Regions from separate parts of the Anaerobacillus sp. 63XJN7_5_ISO-PGPR-S23-430 genome, predicted to be linked through region 3. Evidence: a T-box and tRNA genes for the amino acid it is inferred to sense, from the RefSeq annotation. Region 3 holds a T-box; the other regions hold tRNA genes.
The links. The T-box of region 3 lies ahead of argS (arginine--tRNA ligase). A T-box ahead of a tRNA ligase gene usually reads a tRNA of that ligase, here a tRNA-Arg.

Region 1 (6,723 bases), 1.5 Mb from region 3:
TACTTCGTCAACTGAAACGTCTTGATCAAGTTCAGCTACAAGGTCAACGATTGATACGTTAGGTGTAGGTACGCGCATAGCCATACCATTCAACTTACCATCAAGCTCTGGAAGTACAAGAGATACTGCTTTAGCAGCGCCTGTAGATGTTGGGATGATATTTTCAGCTGCCGCACGAGCACGACGGTAGTCTTTATGTGGAAGATCAAGAATTTGCTGATCGTTTGTATAAGAGTGAGTTGTAGTCATTAGACCACGCTTAATACCGAACTTGTCGTTCAATACTTTAGCAACTGGTGCAAGACAGTTTGTCGTACAAGATGCGTTTGAGATTACGTGGTGGCTAGCTGCATCGTACTTGTCTTCGTTAACACCTAGAACAACTGTAATATCTTCGTCTTTAGCTGGTGCGGAGATGACAACTTTCTTAGCTCCTGCTTCAAGGTGCTTCGCAGCATCGTCACGGTTTGTGAAACGTCCAGTGGATTCGATTACCACTTCAACACCAAGATCTCCCCATCCAAGTTGTGCTGGGTCGCGCTCAGAAAGAACAGTGATTTCAGTTCCGTTAACTACAAGGTTCTCGCCGTTAACTTCTACTTCAACATTAAGTTCTCCATGTACGGAATCGTATTTTAGAAGGTGTGCAAGCATGTTTGCATCTGTAAGATCGTTTACAGCTACAATATCAACACCAGGGTTGTTTAATGCTGCACGGAATACGTTACGTCCAATACGTCCAAAACCGTTAATACCTACTTTTGTTGCCATTGTGTAGTTCCTCCTTGAATTTCCTCGTTTCCCGAGGTGTGGTTTATTTAATAAAGGGAATCTCCCTCTAATAACGCTTTAGCGGCGCCTTCATCAGTCACAAGGATACTTTGAATCCCCGTCTTAAGATAGGCTTCGATGGCTTTTGCTTTCGAACGGCCGCCGGCTACCGCAATGACTAGTTCACTTCGCTCTAAATCTTCGAGCTGCAGTCCGATCGTTTTCACTTTATGAACGACTTCACCAGACTGATTGAAGTAATACCCGAACGCTTCAGCGACAGCATCCTCACGCTCAATCTTATTAATAACATCAAGCGTAGATTTACGCCTTTGCGCCATCGTTCTAGCTTCCCCAATCCCATGAACCACAATACCGGCAGACTTGATAATCTCAAGGATATCTTTCACGCCAGGCTCTTCAATAAGGGATTGGTATGCTTCTTCGCTCAATTGATCTGGAACATGAAGCAAACGGTAGTCAGTATGGGCTTTTCTTGCCATTTTCGCACAAATTGTGTTGGCCTGATTTTCAACCTGTTCTCCTAGGCCCCCTCGAGCCGGAACAAACAGCGTCCCTTCCATATCTGAGGAAGGAATCATCATATCAGCCACACCTGCGAGCGTGGTACCGCCTGTTACAGCAATCACTCTATCTTTTAGCTGAAACTTTTTCAAGCGTCCCACAGCGGCTCTGCCCATTTCTTTCTTTACCCAGGGGGTCACATCACTATCACCAGGGACAATAAATACTTCCGGAATGCCAAGTTTATCTTTCAAGCGTTTCTCGAGATTATCGAGCCCGGAAACTTCATCCATAACCGGTTCAAGCTCAAGAAGTAGCTGTTCGCCTTCCTCCGTCAGTTGCATACCTTGTACAGACATATGTAGGAGCCCCTGATCTTTAAAGAAAGTGACTTCGCTTCTGAGAACTCGTTCGGTTATACCCAGACTGTTCGCAAGACTTCTACGGCCAATTGGCTGCATTAGCCTCAACTGTCTTAATACCCGAAAGCGCTTATTCATAACATCTAACATGTCCGGCAATAATTTTTGTTGAAGTGACAATAATGAGCGCATAATTCGTCTCCCCTGCTGTTCTTCTTTTCCTCGAGACGTATTATGTCCCGCTTAGACATTTTTAGTCCCACCTGGATCAAAAAGAACTTCTTACAATTTTCATTGTAGCAGTTGCCAAAAGTATGGGCAACTATGTTATACTGAAATCTTTAAAGTAAGCGTTTTCTTATCGATTTTTTTGAAATGCGACCATAATCCACTACTTCCTCATCGATTTCAACGACGGGGATCATCAGCATAAACTTTTCTAACAGTGCCTCATCCTTATAAATATCAACTATCTGAAGAGAGAACATTTCCTCTTCCTGAAGCTCAAGAAGTAGTTCATATGCTTCATCACAAAGTGGGCATGTCTCTTTCGAATATAAAATAACCGATTTTTCCACACGTTAAACCTCCCTTCATTACTTTACTAGTTTACTCAGACAGCCTTTCGAACGCAAAAAAAAAAAAAGCGACTAGTGTAGCCGCTACGAAAATCGTTTTCGTTTCGATGAGCTTAAGATCTTTAACTCATCTCGATACTTTGCAATCGTACGCCTCGATACTTCAATCCCTTTCTGGATATGAAGAGCTTCTACAATCTTTTGATCTGATAATGGTTTCATCTTATTCTCGTTCTCCACAAGTTCCTTAATGAATAGCTTTACACTAGAGGAAGAAGCAGCTTCTCCAGACTCACTAGACAGTTTGGAAGTAAATAAGTCCTTTAAGGCGAAAAGACCATGTGGCGTTTGAACGTATTTGCTTTTAATCGCTCGACTTACCGTGGACTCGTGGACATCTGCTTCCATCGCTACTTCCCTCAAGGTTATTGGTGAAAGCTCACTAATCCCATTTCTCAAAAAATTTTGTTGGTGAACAATAAAAACGCCCATTATTGCTCGAAGCGTTTGCTTTCTTTGCTCAATACTTTTTAATAACCAGCTGACTTGCTGATATTTATCCTTTAGATACTCTTCCGCTTCGTTATTTTTAAAAGAACGGTAGGCGTTGCTCACTTTCATTGCTGGTAAATCGTCATCAAGTAATGCAATAGAGAATCTACCATTTTTCTCTTCTATCATGACATCTGGAACAATGTAGGATGGTTTATCAATACCCCACTTTGATCCTGGACGAGGATCGAGATCAGCTACTATATCCGCAGCCCGCTGTATCTGCTCCACAGGAACATGAAATTCTCTCGAGAGTTCACGATATTTCTTTTCTGCTAGCGCTTTCAAATGATAGGAAACAAGATCTCGAGCAAGCTCGAAAATTTCTCCCGACTCATTTAACTGTAAAAAGAGACATTCGGAAAGTGAGCGCGCCCCTATACCTGGTGGGTCAAGTAATTGAATCTCTCTAATGGCTTCAGTGATCTCAAAGTGCTCGACATTAAAGTAATTCATTACCTCCGTCTCATTTATTCTTAAGTAACCACTTTCATCAATATTATCAATTAAATAATGCACAACGGCTTCCCTTTTACGTGGAAAGTGTAGACACCTCGCCTGATCGTGTAACTCATCATGCAAACTTTTTCTTGTTTCAGCGTATTCGAGTGGATCTTTTTTAAGCCCCGTATCATAAGAGCGTTTTGAAGAACGAACGCCACCATCCCATGAAGGGGAGTGTAATTCAATTAATGGATTTTCAAGAGCCTGTTCTTTCACGTACTCCAGTAATTCGACCGTAGAATATTGGAGTATAGAAATCGCTTGATGCAACTGGGTTGTCATGACTAATTTCGTTGTCTGCTTTTGTATCAATCCTAATTCCATCGCAATCCCTCCACCTTCATCATACTATATCGCTTCATTTTATGGTATGAAAAAAATGAAAATGACCAGAATTTTCTGTTTTTTAAAAGGGGATTTTGACACCATTTTTAAAGAAAATGATGAAATAGCCCGTCCCTTAGTCAAATTTCTACATAAACTGTCTTATAGAGAGAGAAAAAGGAGGCAAATGCCATGGATTTAGCTGTATATGGAATTGCTTTGCTTCCAGTCATCATTGGAGTTGTACACCTTTTTAAGGTGTTTGGTTTTCCGGTAAGGTTCTTACCGATTCTTTCCATTGGAATCGGAATTGTAATGAGCCACATTTATGTTGAACCGGAAGACTTCAAAAAAGCCTTCTTTATAGGATTATGGCTTGGACTATGCGCTACTGGAATGCACTCAGGCTTCAAACACACGATGAGTGGAGCAATCAGCAAAGGACATGACGATGACAAAGATAAGCCCTGTTAGAAGGTAAGACTGATCGCAAGAAGAGTGGACGAGTTCTACTCTTCTTTTTTTTCTGTTCAAAATGAAGGATACTATTCATTCCCTGGATCTAAGCGAACAAAGATGACATTTATCATAAAAAAATCCCCTTCACACTAGCGAAAGGGATTGGAATTATGTATTTGGTGCGCCCGGAGGGATTCGAACCCCCGACTGACGCGGTACCGGAAACCACCGCTCTATCCGACTGAGCTACGGGCGCGCTTCATTAGCGCAAGGATTATTATACGATATGCCCCCTTTTTTTGCAAGGTGAATTTCATAGCTTCCAAGTGACGATCAATGAGTAATCAATAGTGTATAAGAGCATTTTATCTATACCATGTTAATGAACGCTGTTGCTTTTTTGCTCTGGTGAACGGTGAGATATTAACAATATTGGCCAAAGCTATTATCCAAACATTTCATTCATATCATAGAAAAGGTATCGCTTCAGTTCTTGACGTCTCACCTGTCTCATAGTAAAGTTATACCAAACATATGTTCTGTTAGGTGGGGATGATCATGTTCCAATTAAGTAAAGAAGAAACGAAGGCATTAAGAAACTACCTCTTACTTCCTTACCTGAAAAGAGTGCTGGAAATTGACACGAAATGGGTGAACCATTCGAAAATGAAACTTCCGCGCCCTTATCTGGAACTAATTCATGCCGCTATAACGTTAGCCTCCTCTGACTTAAAATGGGCAAAAGCAATGCTTCATGATAGAGGAATCCGCGTCTATATAGAAGATACGAAAGAAGATGTTGTGATTTGCAAAGTATATTGTCGAGGTTACAATCAAACATACCGCTATTCTTCCATTCAAATACGTAATCAGGTAGAAAGACGAATTTTAGCCTACTTTTTAGCAGACGATCGATTAAAAAAAAGGAACATTCGCTCTGTTTAAAATAAAGGGATGCGGGGAAAATGGGTGTATGTGGTTAAAGAAAAATCAAACCCTTTTCATCGTTTAAAAAATAGGACAGCACTTTATTTGACCTATACTGACCTTTTAGGTATGATGAACATACAGCAACTACATATTCCACAAATATAAGGGAGGAATTTAAAATGGTTTTAATTCCAACGGTAATTGAACAAACAAACCGCGGTGAGAGAGCGTACGACATTTATTCTCGTCTTCTTAAGGACCGTATTATTATGCTAGGAACAGCAATTGACGACAACGTATCAAACGCAGTCGTTGCACAACTTCTTTTCCTTGCTGCTGAAGACCCAGATAAAGACATCTCACTTTATATCAACAGCCCTGGTGGTTCAATCACTGCAGGTATGGCGATTTACGATACTATGCAATTCATTAAGCCAAAAGTATCAACAATCTGCATCGGTATGGCTGCTTCAATGGGTGCCTTCCTACTTGCTGCTGGTGAACCTGGTAAGCGCTATGCTCTACCAAACAGTGAAGTAATGATTCACCAACCGCTCGGTGGTACTCAAGGTCAGGCTTCTGACATTGAAATTCACGCAAAACGCATCATCCAAATGCGCGAGAAGCTAAACAAAATTCTTTCTGAGCGCACAGGTCAACCACTTGAAACAATCGATCGCGACACAGATCGTGACCGTTTCATGGAAGCGACTGAAGCGAAAGAATACGGCTTGATTGATGAAGTAATGGAAAAGAAAGCATAAGATAGACCCTAAAAAGCCTTTCCCTACATTGTTGGGAAAGGCTTTTTCTTTCTTAGAATAGGCGTTGTTTTTGAACCATCTGCTATTTGAGCAGCCAATGAACCACAATGGATGATCCCACTCTCTATAACTCTATTCTCTTAAGAATGTTTCGCAACGTTAACAATTTAATGCAAAACAAAAAACTGGCACACAGCCAGGTTTTGCTAATCTTTTTGAATAAAATCAATTAATGAAGACATCGCATCTTCTTCATCATTACCATCAACAGTTAAAATAACAGAAGAACCAGTACCAACAGCAAGGCTCATGATGCCCATGATGCTTTTGGCATTAACTTTTTTACCGTCCTTCTCAAGGAAGATATCCGAGTTAAATCGGTTTGCTTCCTGTACAAACAGAGCTGCTGGACGTGCCTGTAATCCTGTATCCAAAGTAACCACAACTTCTTTTTGAATCACTTGTTCATTCCTCCCCTTATTTAAAACAGTCGATCAGAACACCAGAAGCGCTATACCAGTTTCCCTTGCACTCGCCACTTTCAAACTAAAGCTATGATAGCTCATTTTGTGGCCTCTCGATTTTAAATTTACTAAAGTGTTAAATTACCTAAAAAAGTAAGCGCTATCTCGAAAGGTGAAAAATTTAGAAAAACGCTATTTCCAATGCTTTCATTAAGAAAAATAGGGTTTTTCTTTGAAGATTCATGCTATCTATTGTACTGCTAGAAAACAACCTTCCACCATTATAGGTGGAAGCTTTTTTCTAACTTGTCCGAAAGGCTTAGGAGATCGGTTTACCATCACGAAGCTTATCTGCAATCTGGTCAATCTTTCGTAATCTATGATTGATTCCTGATTTACTAATAGCTCCTCCAGTAACCATCTCACCGAGTTCTTTCAGTGTAACATCTTGATGCTTCACGCGAAGTTCAGCGATCTCTCTTAACTTATC
Region 2 (6,723 bases), 680 kb from region 3:
GTCTCTTTGACAAAAAAACTATATCACGTCTCTTTCTGATTTTCAATGATTGACGATCGCTGCTTTTCTTCTTTTCGTTTTCGTCTTAAGTCACGAAAAAAAGCTGATAACATGTTTCCACATTCCTCTTCACAAACACCTGGCGTTACAGCTGCTTGATGATTAAAACGTGGATCCTCCAATAAATTCATTAATGTCCCAGCACATCCACCCTTTGGATCGTAGGCACCAAAGACCACACGCTCTACTCTAGAAAGAACAATCGCTCCACTACACATAGCGCAAGGCTCAAGGGTTACGTATAACGTGCAGTCAGTTAAGCGCCAAGACCCCACTTTACGACATGCTTCATCAATCGCAAGCAACTCTGCATGGGCTACAGATCGTTGTTCCGTTTCTCTAAGGTTATATGCAGAGGCAATCACTTCATTATCTTTTACAATGACTGCGCCTATGGGTACTTCACCTATGGTTGAAGCTTTCTGTGCTTCCGTTATAGCAAGTCGCATAAACTGCTCATCTTTTTCAATTTGGTCCTGCATTCATTTCCATCCTTTACAGTCGTTTTATCTATTAATCGTTTGGGTAAACTACATATTATTCCAATTCATTTAAAGGAGAGGAGTTCATATGAGTAAGAAACACATTGAACATAGCCATCAAACTACTTCAGCCGCTCTTTTATTAATTGATGTGATCAATACAATGGATTTCGAAGATGCTGAACTTCTTGCTAGATACACAGAGAAAACAGCAGACAATATACAATCTTTAAAAAAAGAAGCGAAAGCAAAAGGGATGCCTGTTATCTATGTTAATGATAATTACGGCTTATGGCAATCTGACTTCAAAAAGGTCATCAACTATGCAGCCGAAGCAAATGGACAACATCTTGTTGATCGCCTTGAGCCAGAAGACGATGATTATACTGTTGTGAAACCGAAGCATTCTGGCTTTTTCTCAACCCCACTCTCAACGTTGCTCAAATTCTTGAACGTCAACACACTTATTCTAACTGGTTTTGCAGGAAACATTTGTGTGCTCTTTACTGCGAATGATGCTTATATGAGGGAATACGATCTTTATATACCATCTGATTGCTGTGCCTCTAACGTTAAGGAGGATAATGACTATGCCCTCCGCTTAATGGAAGGAAACTTAAAAGCCATTACACAAGCTTCAACTGAATTGGATATTGACAACCTTATTGAAAAAGCGAATCAGCGAAATACAACAACAGCTTATGAAGGATAACAAAATCCCCTCTTCCATAGAAGAGGGGTCATTTGTTATGAGCTTGTTTGAAAATAAGCCGGTCTTTGTTCAAAAGCAGCATTTAAATACGTAACCATTAATTTATCATCGAAAAGCTTGCTACCTTTACGAAGACTCTGACAGTAGCCGTCTCTAAACTCAAGACGATCGATTAAAAACGAATTGCCGAATCCGCTATTTACTGTAACTTCAATCACACGTTCTTTAGCCGCAAAGGCAAGGGTCGTATCATTGATCTGGAAGCGAACTTCTTCAAGATATTTTGAATGGTAAAGACAGGTCATGCAGCGAACAACTTCATAATATCCCCCGTCAGTTGTCACACGCTCTGTTTTATATCGCTTTAAATCAGAATCGATGTACATCATCACATCCTGGACCTTTTTTGTCGAAATCGCCAGTTGGACGCTAGTATCCAAAGACTGATAGAAGCGTTTCTTAATACCAACCTTATAAAACACGAGACCCATACACCATATAACAAGGAGAACTGGTAACAAAATGGTCAGAACTTCCTTTTCGAAAATCGTCCAATCATAATACCAGATTAGAAAAAGAATGCTCACCGAAAAAAGGGTGCCAGCAAAAAAAGTCTGTGGTCGATAATCGCGGAAGTCTTTTTCTGCTGTTGCAAGTTCCGCTTTCAGCCATTCCAATTCATATAAATCAAAGCGCTGAAGCTCTTTTTGTTGCCAGGCTGCGTCTCTCATCCAGCCTTCTGAACGCTTATGATGCAAAAAACCCTTAAAAAAATTATGTAGATGTGAATTCGTCTCCATCTTCCGCTCAATCGTTTGCCTGAAAGCACGATCATATTGCCGAGCAATCGCGCTCATACCTTGAGCAATGATGAGAAGGATAAGCAATAATAAGAAAAGCTGTCCCCACGGATTATCTGAGAAAACAGATTTTATACCATCAACCACGGGAGAAAGCTCTGATTTAAGATTGATGCCAACAGCACGAAATAGTTCTGCCAAAGTCCCTTTCCAATCGTCCAACTTGAAAGCCTCCCAACTCTCCATACTATTTCTATCATATCACCTTTACGTTGCTTTAGCTTGCATTTTTTAACAATGAGCATTACTCATTCGGAGGTTTGATTAACCAGTTTGTTTTCACATACACGGGGAGATTCGTTAATTTAACTTGAATCATTTCAGACCGTTCATAAAACCCACGGTCAATCTTAAACGTCAATCGATCTTCTTCATCCCCAAGTAATCTCAAGTGACGTTTCTCATTCCTCTCATTGACGGTTTCTATCAAGATCTGATCTTTATACAACAAATTTAAGGAAAGACCTTCCGTAGCAATTTGATTCACTAGTAAGTGAAATGTAACTCCATGATCATCATAATAGAGAGTCTCCTTAACAATTTCAGCACCATACATCGTAGTGATAGGTTCATCTACTCGATGCGTGTAAGTCGATTCTTTAATCTGCTTATAAATTTCATATTGATTCGGATCAACTTCGAAAATGATTTCCTTTGAAGTTGCGCCAATCAGCCCATAGAGTTGGATGGCTTCGGGTAGCTCGGTTCCACTTGGAAAAGATACTGAGTATTGACCGCTGATCTCTTCTACTATTAGCGGCGCTATCTCTTTTTCATTGGTTGAGATCTTCAAATCCATATCAACAATTTTTGAAAGAGGAGAATTGATATTTAGTATGAGACGACTATCAGAGGGCGTCTTCTCCCATTGAGAAACAGTTACAATTGTTTCTACAAATTTCTTTGTTTCATTTATTTGTCTTGTGATCTTTTCTTCCTTTTCGTACTCATAAGACACAGGCACTTCAACGGTAGCAGATCGCTTTCCACTTACGATTGCCTTTAGTGCTCCATTCCATTTTTGAAGAGGCTCGTTTGTCTCAGAATGAGTAACAGCTTGAAACGTTCCCTTCATATAATAGTCATCTTCAAACAGTACACCTTCACCTGTTTCGACGAGTTCCAATACAGATGCTTTACCCGAACCATCTTCCATCACAAGTTGATCAATTTTAGGGAGATCTTCTCTATCTCTTGTTATGACAAACTTACTATCCGACACATCAACATGATAGAAAACAAAGACATTGTGTCGAGAGTACCAGAAGCTATCCACGTTTATTTTAAAATCTTTTGGTAGTGAAGGACCTTCATATGCTTGATAATCTCCTGACTTTATTGCTAGTTCAAGTCCAGGAGTGATGCTTTTAAAGTAAGGGACGATATCATCAGCCTTTTCCACAGTTAAAACATCATCGGAAATCTTCTTTTCCTTTCCGATAAATGTAAACGTGATAAAAGCTGCTCCTAAAAGAACAATGAGCATAAACCATTTACGCTTCCCCATCATCAGCTCACTCATTTCCAGTGAATCGTTCGTTACTCTTTCGCTAAATGGATTGGTGTTTCCTTTTATGAAGTTGGCTTTATAAATGATAGTGTTAAAGTAAAAAAAAGGGTGAGATGGATAATCGTAGAAAACTGAGGGTAAAAAGAACAAAATAAAAAACCCTTATCATATAAGGATTTAAATGGTGGCCCCGAGAGGAATCGAACCTCCGACCTGCGGTTTAGGAAACCGTTGCTCTATCCCCTGAGCTACGGGGCCGAATGAATAACATTATACATGAAAATACATAAAAGCAAAAGCATCGTGCAACATAATCATCGCGTGATCAAGTGATCACGCGACTGCCGTTCATTTCCCCAATTCGTTATTCTGTGACCCAGCTTTTCATATAATTCTCATCTTCATATTGCTGAACGTGTTCAATGACCTTAAGTGGTCGGAATGTATCGATCATTACAGCAAGCTCAAGCGTTTCTTTTTTGCCGATGCTTGCCTCAATTTTTCCTGGATGCGGACCGTGTGGGATACCTGAAGGATGAAGGGTAATCGACGCTTCCTCAATACCTTTCCGGCTCATGAAATTCCCCTCAACGTAGTAAAGCACTTCATCACTATCAACGTTGCTATGAAAATAAGGTGCTGGAATGGCGTCTGGATGATAGTCATAGAGCCTTGGCACAAATGAGCAGACGACAAAATTATGACCTTCAAAGGTTTGATGCACTGGTGGCGGCTGATGCACTCGCCCTGTAATCGGCTCAAAATCGTTGATATTAAACTTCCATGGATAAAGGTAGCCATCCCAGCCGACAACATCAAGCGGATGATGATCGAACATATGGCGGTGCAACCCCCCACGTGTTTTCGTTACTACTTCAAACGATCCTTTTTTATCAAAAGATAGAAGACGATCTGGCCCGTTGAAATCTCGTTCACAGAATGGACTGTGTTCCATCAGCTGCCCATATTCGTTTCGATATCTCCTCGGAGTCGTAATGGCACTGTTTGCTTCTAAAACCAACCAGCGATTATCCTCCCCTTTTGGAATAACGCGGTAAATGGTTCCAATTGGCATGACAATATAGTCGCCAGCTTCATAAGAGACTTCCCCAAACATCGTCTCGATTTTCCCTGAACCGTGATGAATAAAGAAAAGTTCATCGCCATCCCCATTACGATAAAAGTAATCCATTGTCTTCGTAGGATTCACGATCCCGAGAATCACATCTTCATTCCCTAGGAAATAACATCGATCGACAACCGCATCACCTTTTTTGTCGCACTGTGCTGTTCGGAAATGACGATGGCGAAGGGCGCTTTCTGTCTCATACTCTGGTGCTATATTCTTTAGAAAGGTCGCATCTGTCACCGCTGTTGGAAAATGGTGATGATACAAGATCGATTGAACACCCGAAAATCCTTTCGTTCCCATCACTTGTTCCCTGTATAAGGAACCATCTTCTTTTTTAAACGTTGTATGTCGTTTAGAAGGAACCTCTCCCATTTTTCGATAGTAAACCATACTCTTCCTCCTCCCCCACGACATTTGAAAGCGTGCCAAGGTTCGTAATAGCTAAATCAACTTTATCGCCGGACTGTAGAAAGATACGATCTGTCTGTTCAAGAATACACCCGCTTCCCACCGTGCCTGAACCGAGTACTTCTCCAGGATATAAGGTAACATTGCGGGAGGCCTGTTCAATGATCTCACCAAAGGAATAGTACATATCTTTCGCATTTCCCAAGGAATAACGCTCGCCATTTACGAATGCCTCCATTTGTAAATCAAGCTTCCCATGTTCCATAGGAAGCTCATCAATCGTTACTAGAAAGGGACCGAAGGAAGTAGCAAAATCCTTTCCTTTCGCTGGACCTAGGCCGACTTTCATTTCTTGTGCTTGAAGATCACGCGCACTCCAGTCATTCATAATCATAAAACCGAAAATGTAGTCTTTCGCCTGATTTGCTTTTATGTTGCGCCCTTCTTTTCCAATGACACATGCAATTTCTAATTCATAGTCTAGCTTTTCACATGCTTTAGGTCGTAGAATTACATCCCCTGGTCCTTTGACCGCAAGATGATTTGAAAAATAGAAGACCGGAAGCTCATACCATTCTTGCACAACACCAAGCCCTCTTTTCCCTCGTGCAGTGACCACGTGTTCTTCAAAGGCATAAAAATCTCGGATGCTCAGTGGACGCGGAAGAGGCGCATATAGAGTAACGTTTTCGAGTTCATAATCACCATTTATACATGCTTCAATAAGCGGTTGATAACGCGGGTAGTCGACAATGATCCTCATGAGATCTTCTGGAATAACACCATTAGAAGCCTCATGTAATCCGATAATACGCGAGTCCTTATAAATACCAGCTTGTCTTCTACCCTCTACTTCGAAAGTAACGAACTTCAACGGCCTCAGCTCTTTCCATCAGGAGATGTTTTTCGTCTCAATGTAAATGTATCTGTTATAGATCTCGTATACTCCTGACCCGCTAAACGCCCAACTGGTTGGAGCATCTCCGTATCTATCTTGCCATCTTTATATAACTCATCACGCACGTGAACCATCACAACTTTTCCGATAACGAGACTACCTGAGCCTTCATGCTCACCAAACTCAACGATTTGATCAAGAACACATTCGAGCTGAACGTCACTCTCCTTCACTCTAGGAGGACGAATTAGCTCACTTTCTACTTTTGTAAGTCCAGCCTCCAGAAATTCATCCTTACCTTTTGGAAAAGGCGTAGCACACTCATTCATTTGTTCAGCAATTTTCTCACCAACGATATTGATCACAAACTCCTTTGATTCTTCAATGTTTAAGAGCGTATCTTTCTTATCTCCTGCACCAGCCTTTCGCATCGGAGAAAAGCAAACCATCATAGGATCCGCACATATCCCTGTAAAAAAGCTAAAAGGAGCAAGATTCGTCTCACCGCTCTCATCTATACTGGATACAAATGCGATCGGCCGAGGTAGAATAGATCCAATCAATAATTTATAGGCATCTTTCCATCCCAAAGTATTCGGTTGAACTTTCATGAAAAAGGCAACTCCTTCTTAAAGCAGATTGAAAATAATCTTCTATAAGT
Region 3 (6,723 bases):
AACGAGAAAAAGACGCCGAAGAACTACAATCACCAGAATTCCGAATCAGTGAGATTTAAACGAAAAGCGGAAGTGGGCGGTTAGGGTCGACAAGCGCTGGAGGCCCATAAAAAGAACACGGTCTTTGTGTTCATTTTATGGGCTGAAGCGATCGAGACCCTGCCCACTGCAGCTAGACACCGAAAAGCGGAGCGGGCCCGCCTAAATCCGCAGGATGTTGGAGCCCATGAGATTGAGACGCTCTTTGTCTCATTCGATTGGGCGAAACAGCCGGAGGATTTGGCCCGCGCAGCTAGACACCGAAAAGCGGAAGTGGGCGGTTAGACACGGCAGGCACTGGAGCCTTTTCATTTGAACACGGTCTTTGTGTTCGGATGAAAAGGTGAAGTGACCGAGTGTCTGCCCACTGTAGCTAGACACCGAAAACCAAAACCGTCCCGTTCAAAAAGCCATGAAGCACTTTGCTTCATGGCTTTTGTTATTGCATACCCTTCCGTCTTAACAATTGTCGTAATCCGCCCCCAATTACTACCCCAATAACAATACCTATAATAGCAACAAAGGTCGGTGGAATAACAAAAGGCTCTGTTCTTAAATTCGATACAATCACAGCCACCGTAGAAAAATACGCTCCACATACAAAGGGTAAAGACAGGTAATCACCTGGTAGTTTCCCTGCTTTTTCAATAGCACCTAGATAGCTTTCATAAATCGCAAACATGTAAACACAAGGATAAAACATAGCCCATTCATAATTTGTAACTGAAATTGCCTGGACGGACTTACCTTGAAAACTATAGAGAATATTCATATTAAGATTTGCATTCACATTGATCAAAAACTCAAGCCCAATAAAAAAAGCACCTCTTATGTAATTCTTATTAATGATTTGTCCAAACCCGGGAAAGGCAATACTCCACAAGAGAACTTCAATTGGATTTACTTTTCTGTTCATCCCATCACCAGCTTCTTATTGTCTCAGCTACATTTTTACCTTTTCCATATTACTGGTATTTCATCCAACTCTCATGGAATTATTTTCAGAAGTAGCACCCTTCTTTTTGATCCATACTACGGATATAAGAAAAAGAAAGGAGAATTGACTATGTTAACAACGAACCAACTTCGTTCATATAAGAAAATGATTCAAGAACGCATCCTGGCTCTTAGTGATGAATTAGATGAAAACGATGAATTTGGTGCTTCTCAGTCTTTTGCTCAACATTCTACAGGTGAACTATCCAATTACGATAATCACCCTGGCGATACGGCGACAGAATTATATGAACGCGAGAAAGATCTATCACTAAATGAACATGCAAAAACAGAATTAGCAGAACTGACAAAGGCCCTTGAACGAATTGGAAATGGAAAATATGGCATATGTGAAGTTTGTGGAAATGATATTTCAACAGAAAGACTCGCTGCCCTTCCAACAGCTTCCACATGTGTAGAACATAGTCCATCACAAAAGACATCAGACAGAAGACCAGCAGAAGAAGGTGTACTTGGCAATTCCTTGGAGGAACATGTAAACGACACTAACGATGCTACCTTTTTTGACGCTGAAGATTCATGGCAACGAGCTGCGAAGTATGGAACATCCGAAACACCTTCAGACTTTAACGCTCAGGAAATGAACTATGACAAAATGTATATTGATTCCAATGAGCCTGTCGGGTATGTCGAGGAAATCGAATCATTTTTATCAGCCGATCTAGATGGCAAACCATCTGGAGTGATTCCAAATCAACGTCATGAACGTTATGAAGACTTACTGGATGATCATGACCAGAAGGCAAGTCAGGGTACAATCGAAGATAGTGACCTCATCTAAATAAGACAGCCCTAAAAACGGGCTGTCTTATTACATTTCTTCTGGTGCATGTAGTCCTAACAATCGCAAGCCTTCTTGTAAAACAATGGAGACAGCTGACACCAGCTGCAATCTCGCTTGTTTACAGGATGGGTCATCTAAGATACGAATCTGTCCATAGTATTTATTAAAAGAACGTGAAAGGTCAAGGACAAACTTTGCGATTTGAGAAGGGTCGTATTCAGCTGCTGCTCTTTCAATTACATTTGGAAAACTAAGCAGCTTTGTCACAACTGACCAGGCTTCTTCATCTTCGAGACCTTTTATATGATCATTGGAATGAAAATCCCCTTTGCGTAGAATAGAACAAGCACGCGCATGAGTATATTGCACGTACGGACCAGTTTCACCCTCAACACGTAGCATGTCTTCAAGTGAAAACTCTATATCATTTCGACGATCATTCTTTAAGTCATGAAACAAAACGGCCCCTACCCCAATTTGTTCAGCAATCGCGTTTTTATTTTCTAAACTAGGATTTTTGGTTTCAATATTTACTTTTGCAAGCTCGATTGCTTCAGTCAACACTTCTTCTAGCAATACTACTTTCCCTTTTCTTGTCGACATTTTCTTTCCATCTTTTAACATCATTCCGAAGTTAATATGGTGCATTTGATCTGCCCAATCGAATCCCATTTTCTTTAATACTTCAAATAATTGTTTGAAATGTAGACTCTGTTCATTTCCTACGACATAGAGAGCCTTACTAAATCCATATGTTTCATAGCGATAAATGGCTGCAGCGAGATCACGGGTTGCATAAAGTGTGGCACCATCTTTCTTCTTAATTAGACATGGTGGTAAGCTCTCTCCAAGTTCTACTACCATGGCGCCACGAGATTCAACTAAGAGATTTTTTTCTTCAAGTAGATCAATGACACTCTGCATTTTATCATTATAAAATGCTTCCCCATTTGTTGAATCAAAGGTAATCCCCATAAGCTCATAAATTCGATCAAACTCTTTAAGAGATTCTTCACGGAACCATTTCCATAATGAAACGGCTTCTGGGTTACCTTCTTCTAATTCTTTAAATGCCTTACGTCCTTCATCTTCAAGACCATTATCTGATTCCGCTTTTTCATGAAATGTAATATAGAGCTTAAGGAGTTCTTTAATCGTTTGCTCACGAACCTTTTGCTCCTCCCCCCACTTTCGGTAGGCCGTTATCAATTTGCCGAACTGAGTTCCCCAGTCCCCAAGATGATTAATGCGAATGGGGCGATAGCCGACTTTTTCAACAATTAGCGCTAATGAATTTCCAATAACGGTTGAGCGTAAATGGCCCATTGAGAAGGGCTTCGCTATATTAGGTGAGGAAAGATCAATCGTCACGGCACCTCCCTTTCCTACATTAGAAGCACCGTACTCACTTCCCTCACGTACAATGCGACTTATTACCTCAGTACTAACCATTTTTTTATTAAGAAACACATTAACATAAGGCCCAACAGCTTCTACTTTTTCAAAGGCTGACTCATGAATGTCAGTAACAAGCTCCTTCGCAATTTGATGAGGAGCCATTCGTTTCACTTTGGCAAGATCAAAGCATGGGAAGGCATAGTCACCTAAAGAGTCATGCTTAGGCAGTTCAATTCGCTGCAGAATATTAAGAAAGCTCACTTCTTCTTCACATGCTTGATAAAGTTGTTGTGCAAATAATTCTTTGTAATTCATACATTCCCTCCTATTTGTATATCCATTTGCCTATAAAAAAATCTCCGTCTCTATAAAAGAGACGGAGATGAATTCCGCGGTACCACTCTGATTGCTCAATAAAACGATTTGAGCCTACTTCACTCTATAACGGGGAGTCCGACTGCTTCTACTTAATTCAAAACAGTGTCTTGAAAGTCCGGTTCATGCCTGCTAAGGTTCCGAGCTCTCACCATCCCCGGATCGCTTTATCCGTATACAAACACTACTCTCTTTCGCATTGACGATACAATATTAGTCTTATTATAGCCGACTTCCATATAAATTCAACCACTTATTTTATAAGTCCTTTTTCCGATTCAGAATATCCATTTTTTTCACCATCAGCAAAACCTTCCTGATACCCTTCTCGATAAATGGATGTTAAGTACATGGAAATCAGCTGTCTTACTTTTGGCTCTACGTTCACGACCTCTAAATGCTTCATACACCGATCAACTGCCAATTTTTCCTTTTGAACATTTTTAATCGTCATCGTTAGAACCACCTTCCGGATAAGTTATCCGTATTATACACCACCTTAACAATGTATTTGCACTCATTCGACAAGACTCGATTTGAATTATGTTAAAACCCTACAAAAGACCAGTAAACGACGAGAACAATCACGGGATAACAAAGACTATAGACCTATCACAAGGCATTTATAACTCTTTTAAATCATTTATGAATGATTCATTTCAATTCGTATACATAACTTCTCAATTATTATAACAACCTATACCTATCTAATTTTATTGAGGAGGGTGCATTGTGAGACGAAGCAAACGAAAATCAATTCGAAATGAGTCCTACCAAATTCCAACTGCTACTGAATCACATGATGCATACTATTCTCTTGAAGAGAACAAAGAATATATAAAAGCAAAATTTCATAATACAGAAGATATCAAATTCAGAAATATTACGGTTCAGGATGTGAAATGCCTACTTGCTTATTTAGATCCTTTAGTTGATGAAGAGAAGCTACAAAGAACGATTATGAAACCATTATTTGAGACAAATCAGTTAAACATCGAGGATACAGTCACATCAAAGGAATACCGGCGATCAAAAAATTTAAATGAAGCTATTACAGGATTAACAAAAGGATTTGTCGTTCTACTAATAAATGGACAAGTACATTTTTATTTACTAGAAGCTTTCTCAGGAAATTCTAGAGCAATATCTGAGCCAATTAATGAGCAAGTCGTTCGCGGTTCACATGAAGGTTTTGTCGAAAATATTATGCAAAACCTACAAATGCTTCGCAGAAGAATTGAGAATCCTAACCTTGTGATTAGGTTCTTTAAAATTGGTAAAACAACAGACACGAAAATAGCTGTTATTTACTTACAGCACCTTACAAACCCTGATCTTATCGCAGAAATAGAAAAAAGAATCACATCTATTAAAACGGATTCCATTCAAACGCCTGGCTATGTAGAAGAGTTTATTGAGGATGCACCATTCTCTCCATTCCCCCAAATGCTAAGTACGGAACGACCTGATAGAATGACTGCTCACCTCATGGAAGGAAGAGTCGGTCTCCTAATGGAAGGAAGCCCTGCAACTTTAATTTTTCCAGTAACTTTTTTTGCCTTTTATCAATCGCCTGAAGACTACAACAGCAGATGGTATATTGGATCTATCTTAAGACTCATAAGAGTAGCCAGCTTTATTTTTGCATTAGGGTTGCCTTCATTATATATCGCCACCGTATCTTTTCACCCAGAGGTACTACCTGCCGAGTTAATCTTAAATATTAAAAGCTCGCTTGAAAACGTTCCATTCCCACCATTACTAGAAGCTTTAATTATGCAAATTATTCTTGAATTATTGAGAGAAGCTGCTATACGACTACCAGGTCCTATTGCACAAACAATTGGTATTGTTGGGGGTTTAGTTATTGGGACTGCGATTGTAGAAGCTAACCTTGTATCGAATATGATGATTATTGTCGTCGCACTGACGGCTATATCATCCTTTGCAGTTCCATCGTATGAAATGAGTATGTCAATCAGGCTGCTTGGTTTTCCACTCATGCTCCTTTCTGCAGCATTTGGATTTATTGGGCTTGTCTTCGGATTATCCATCATTTTAATCCACTTATGTGGTTTAGAAACTTTCGGCACACCTTATTTCTCCCCGCTTGCACCATTTCGTTTCAACGAACTAAAAGATTCTGTTATTCGCCTTCCAAGATGGTTACTCGGTAGGCGACCGTCAGACGTTCGTGCACAGCATGGAACACAGGAGTGGGTCTCAAGAAGGTGGAAACAAAATGAAGACGAGTAGCAAAATTAATTCGGCGCAGCTTTTTTTCATCATATTCCAAACACAAGTTGGCGTAGGCGTACTCTCTCTTCCCTCTTCCTTATATGCAGGAGCTGGAACTGATGGCTGGATTACTCTTCTTGTTACTGGTGTTGCTATCCAACTAATTATTTTTATACTTTACTTTTTGAGCAACCGTTTCCCATCATTAACGCTTTTTGAATATGGGCCTAAAATCATTGGCAAATATGTAGCATTCGTCGTCTCACTTCTTTACACACTATTCGCTATTTCAACAGCGGTCATTGTATTGGAATTGTTTGAAACCACAATAAAAACTTGGATCTTATTTCGAACACCCATGATTGTCATCTTTTTATTGCTAACTATTAGTGGCACTTACCTTGCTATTGGCAGAATCAAAGTAATGGGGAGATTTTATCAGTTTGTTTCAGTTCTAATTATTCCTCTGATCATTATGGCCGCCTATACTTTAAAGGACGCGGATATTCGTTATATCTTGCCAATTGGTCAAAATGGCGTAGGAACAATCCTAAAAGCAACACAGCAAGGGATAGTATCCATGCTGGGTTTTGAAATCGTATTATTCATTTACCCTTACGTTCAAACAAAAGGGAAAGCAGCACTAAAAAGCTTAACACTGGCTAATATAGCAGTAACATTATTATATAGCTTTTTAACATTTGCAACGTACGTCTTTTTTAGCCCTTCTCAGCTTGAAATGATTCCTGAACCCCTCGTGTATATGTTAAAAGGTGTATCCTTTGTAATTGTGGATAGAGTGGATCTCCTTTTTCTTTCGATCTGGATCGTTTCTGTTATGACTTCCTATGTATCGTATATATATATTGCAG

Region 1: it encodes a tRNA-Arg, which carries the amino acid that the T-box ahead of argS (arginine--tRNA ligase) is inferred to sense. The anticodon was not compared.
Region 2: it encodes a tRNA-Arg, which carries the amino acid that the T-box ahead of argS (arginine--tRNA ligase) is inferred to sense. The anticodon was not compared.

The regions. Positions count from the first base shown of each region.
Region 1 covers NZ_CM149686.1:3,517,239-3,523,961, forward strand. The annotation lists gene gap (type I glyceraldehyde-3-phosphate dehydrogenase) at 1-771, opposite strand, end outside; gene AC0VYJ_RS18415 (sugar-binding transcriptional regulator) at 819-1,850, opposite strand; gene AC0VYJ_RS18420 (glutaredoxin family protein) at 2,000-2,236, opposite strand; gene rpoN (RNA polymerase factor sigma-54) at 2,321-3,616, opposite strand; gene AC0VYJ_RS18430 (hypothetical protein) at 3,809-4,090, shown strand; tRNA gene AC0VYJ_RS18435 (tRNA-Arg) at 4,253-4,331, opposite strand; gene AC0VYJ_RS18440 (YhjD family protein) at 4,634-5,020, shown strand; gene clpP (ATP-dependent Clp endopeptidase proteolytic subunit ClpP) at 5,185-5,769, shown strand; gene AC0VYJ_RS18450 (HPr family phosphocarrier protein) at 5,976-6,230, opposite strand; gene whiA (DNA-binding protein WhiA) at 6,553-6,723, opposite strand, start outside.
Region 2 covers NZ_CM149686.1:26,831-33,553, reverse strand. The annotation lists gene tadA (tRNA adenosine(34) deaminase TadA) at 24-530, opposite strand; gene AC0VYJ_RS00140 (cysteine hydrolase family protein) at 631-1,254, shown strand; gene AC0VYJ_RS00135 (hypothetical protein) at 1,290-2,276, opposite strand; gene AC0VYJ_RS00130 (hypothetical protein) at 2,359-3,621, opposite strand; tRNA gene AC0VYJ_RS00125 (tRNA-Arg) at 3,807-3,882, opposite strand; gene AC0VYJ_RS00120 (homogentisate 1,2-dioxygenase) at 3,989-5,146, opposite strand; gene AC0VYJ_RS00115 (fumarylacetoacetate hydrolase family protein) at 5,109-6,038, opposite strand; gene AC0VYJ_RS00110 (flavin reductase family protein) at 6,044-6,673, opposite strand; gene hppD (4-hydroxyphenylpyruvate dioxygenase) at 6,716-6,723, opposite strand, start outside.
Region 3 covers NZ_CM149686.1:706,545-713,267, reverse strand. The annotation lists gene ctaG (cytochrome c oxidase assembly factor CtaG) at 1-59, shown strand, start outside; gene AC0VYJ_RS03895 (hypothetical protein) at 479-955, opposite strand; gene AC0VYJ_RS03890 (TraR/DksA C4-type zinc finger protein) at 1,106-1,837, shown strand; gene argS (arginine--tRNA ligase) at 1,868-3,553, opposite strand; T-box leader at 3,608-3,822, opposite strand; gene AC0VYJ_RS03880 (hypothetical protein) at 3,867-4,067, opposite strand; gene AC0VYJ_RS03875 (spore germination protein) at 4,346-5,869, shown strand; gene AC0VYJ_RS03870 (GerAB/ArcD/ProY family transporter) at 5,856-6,723, shown strand, end outside.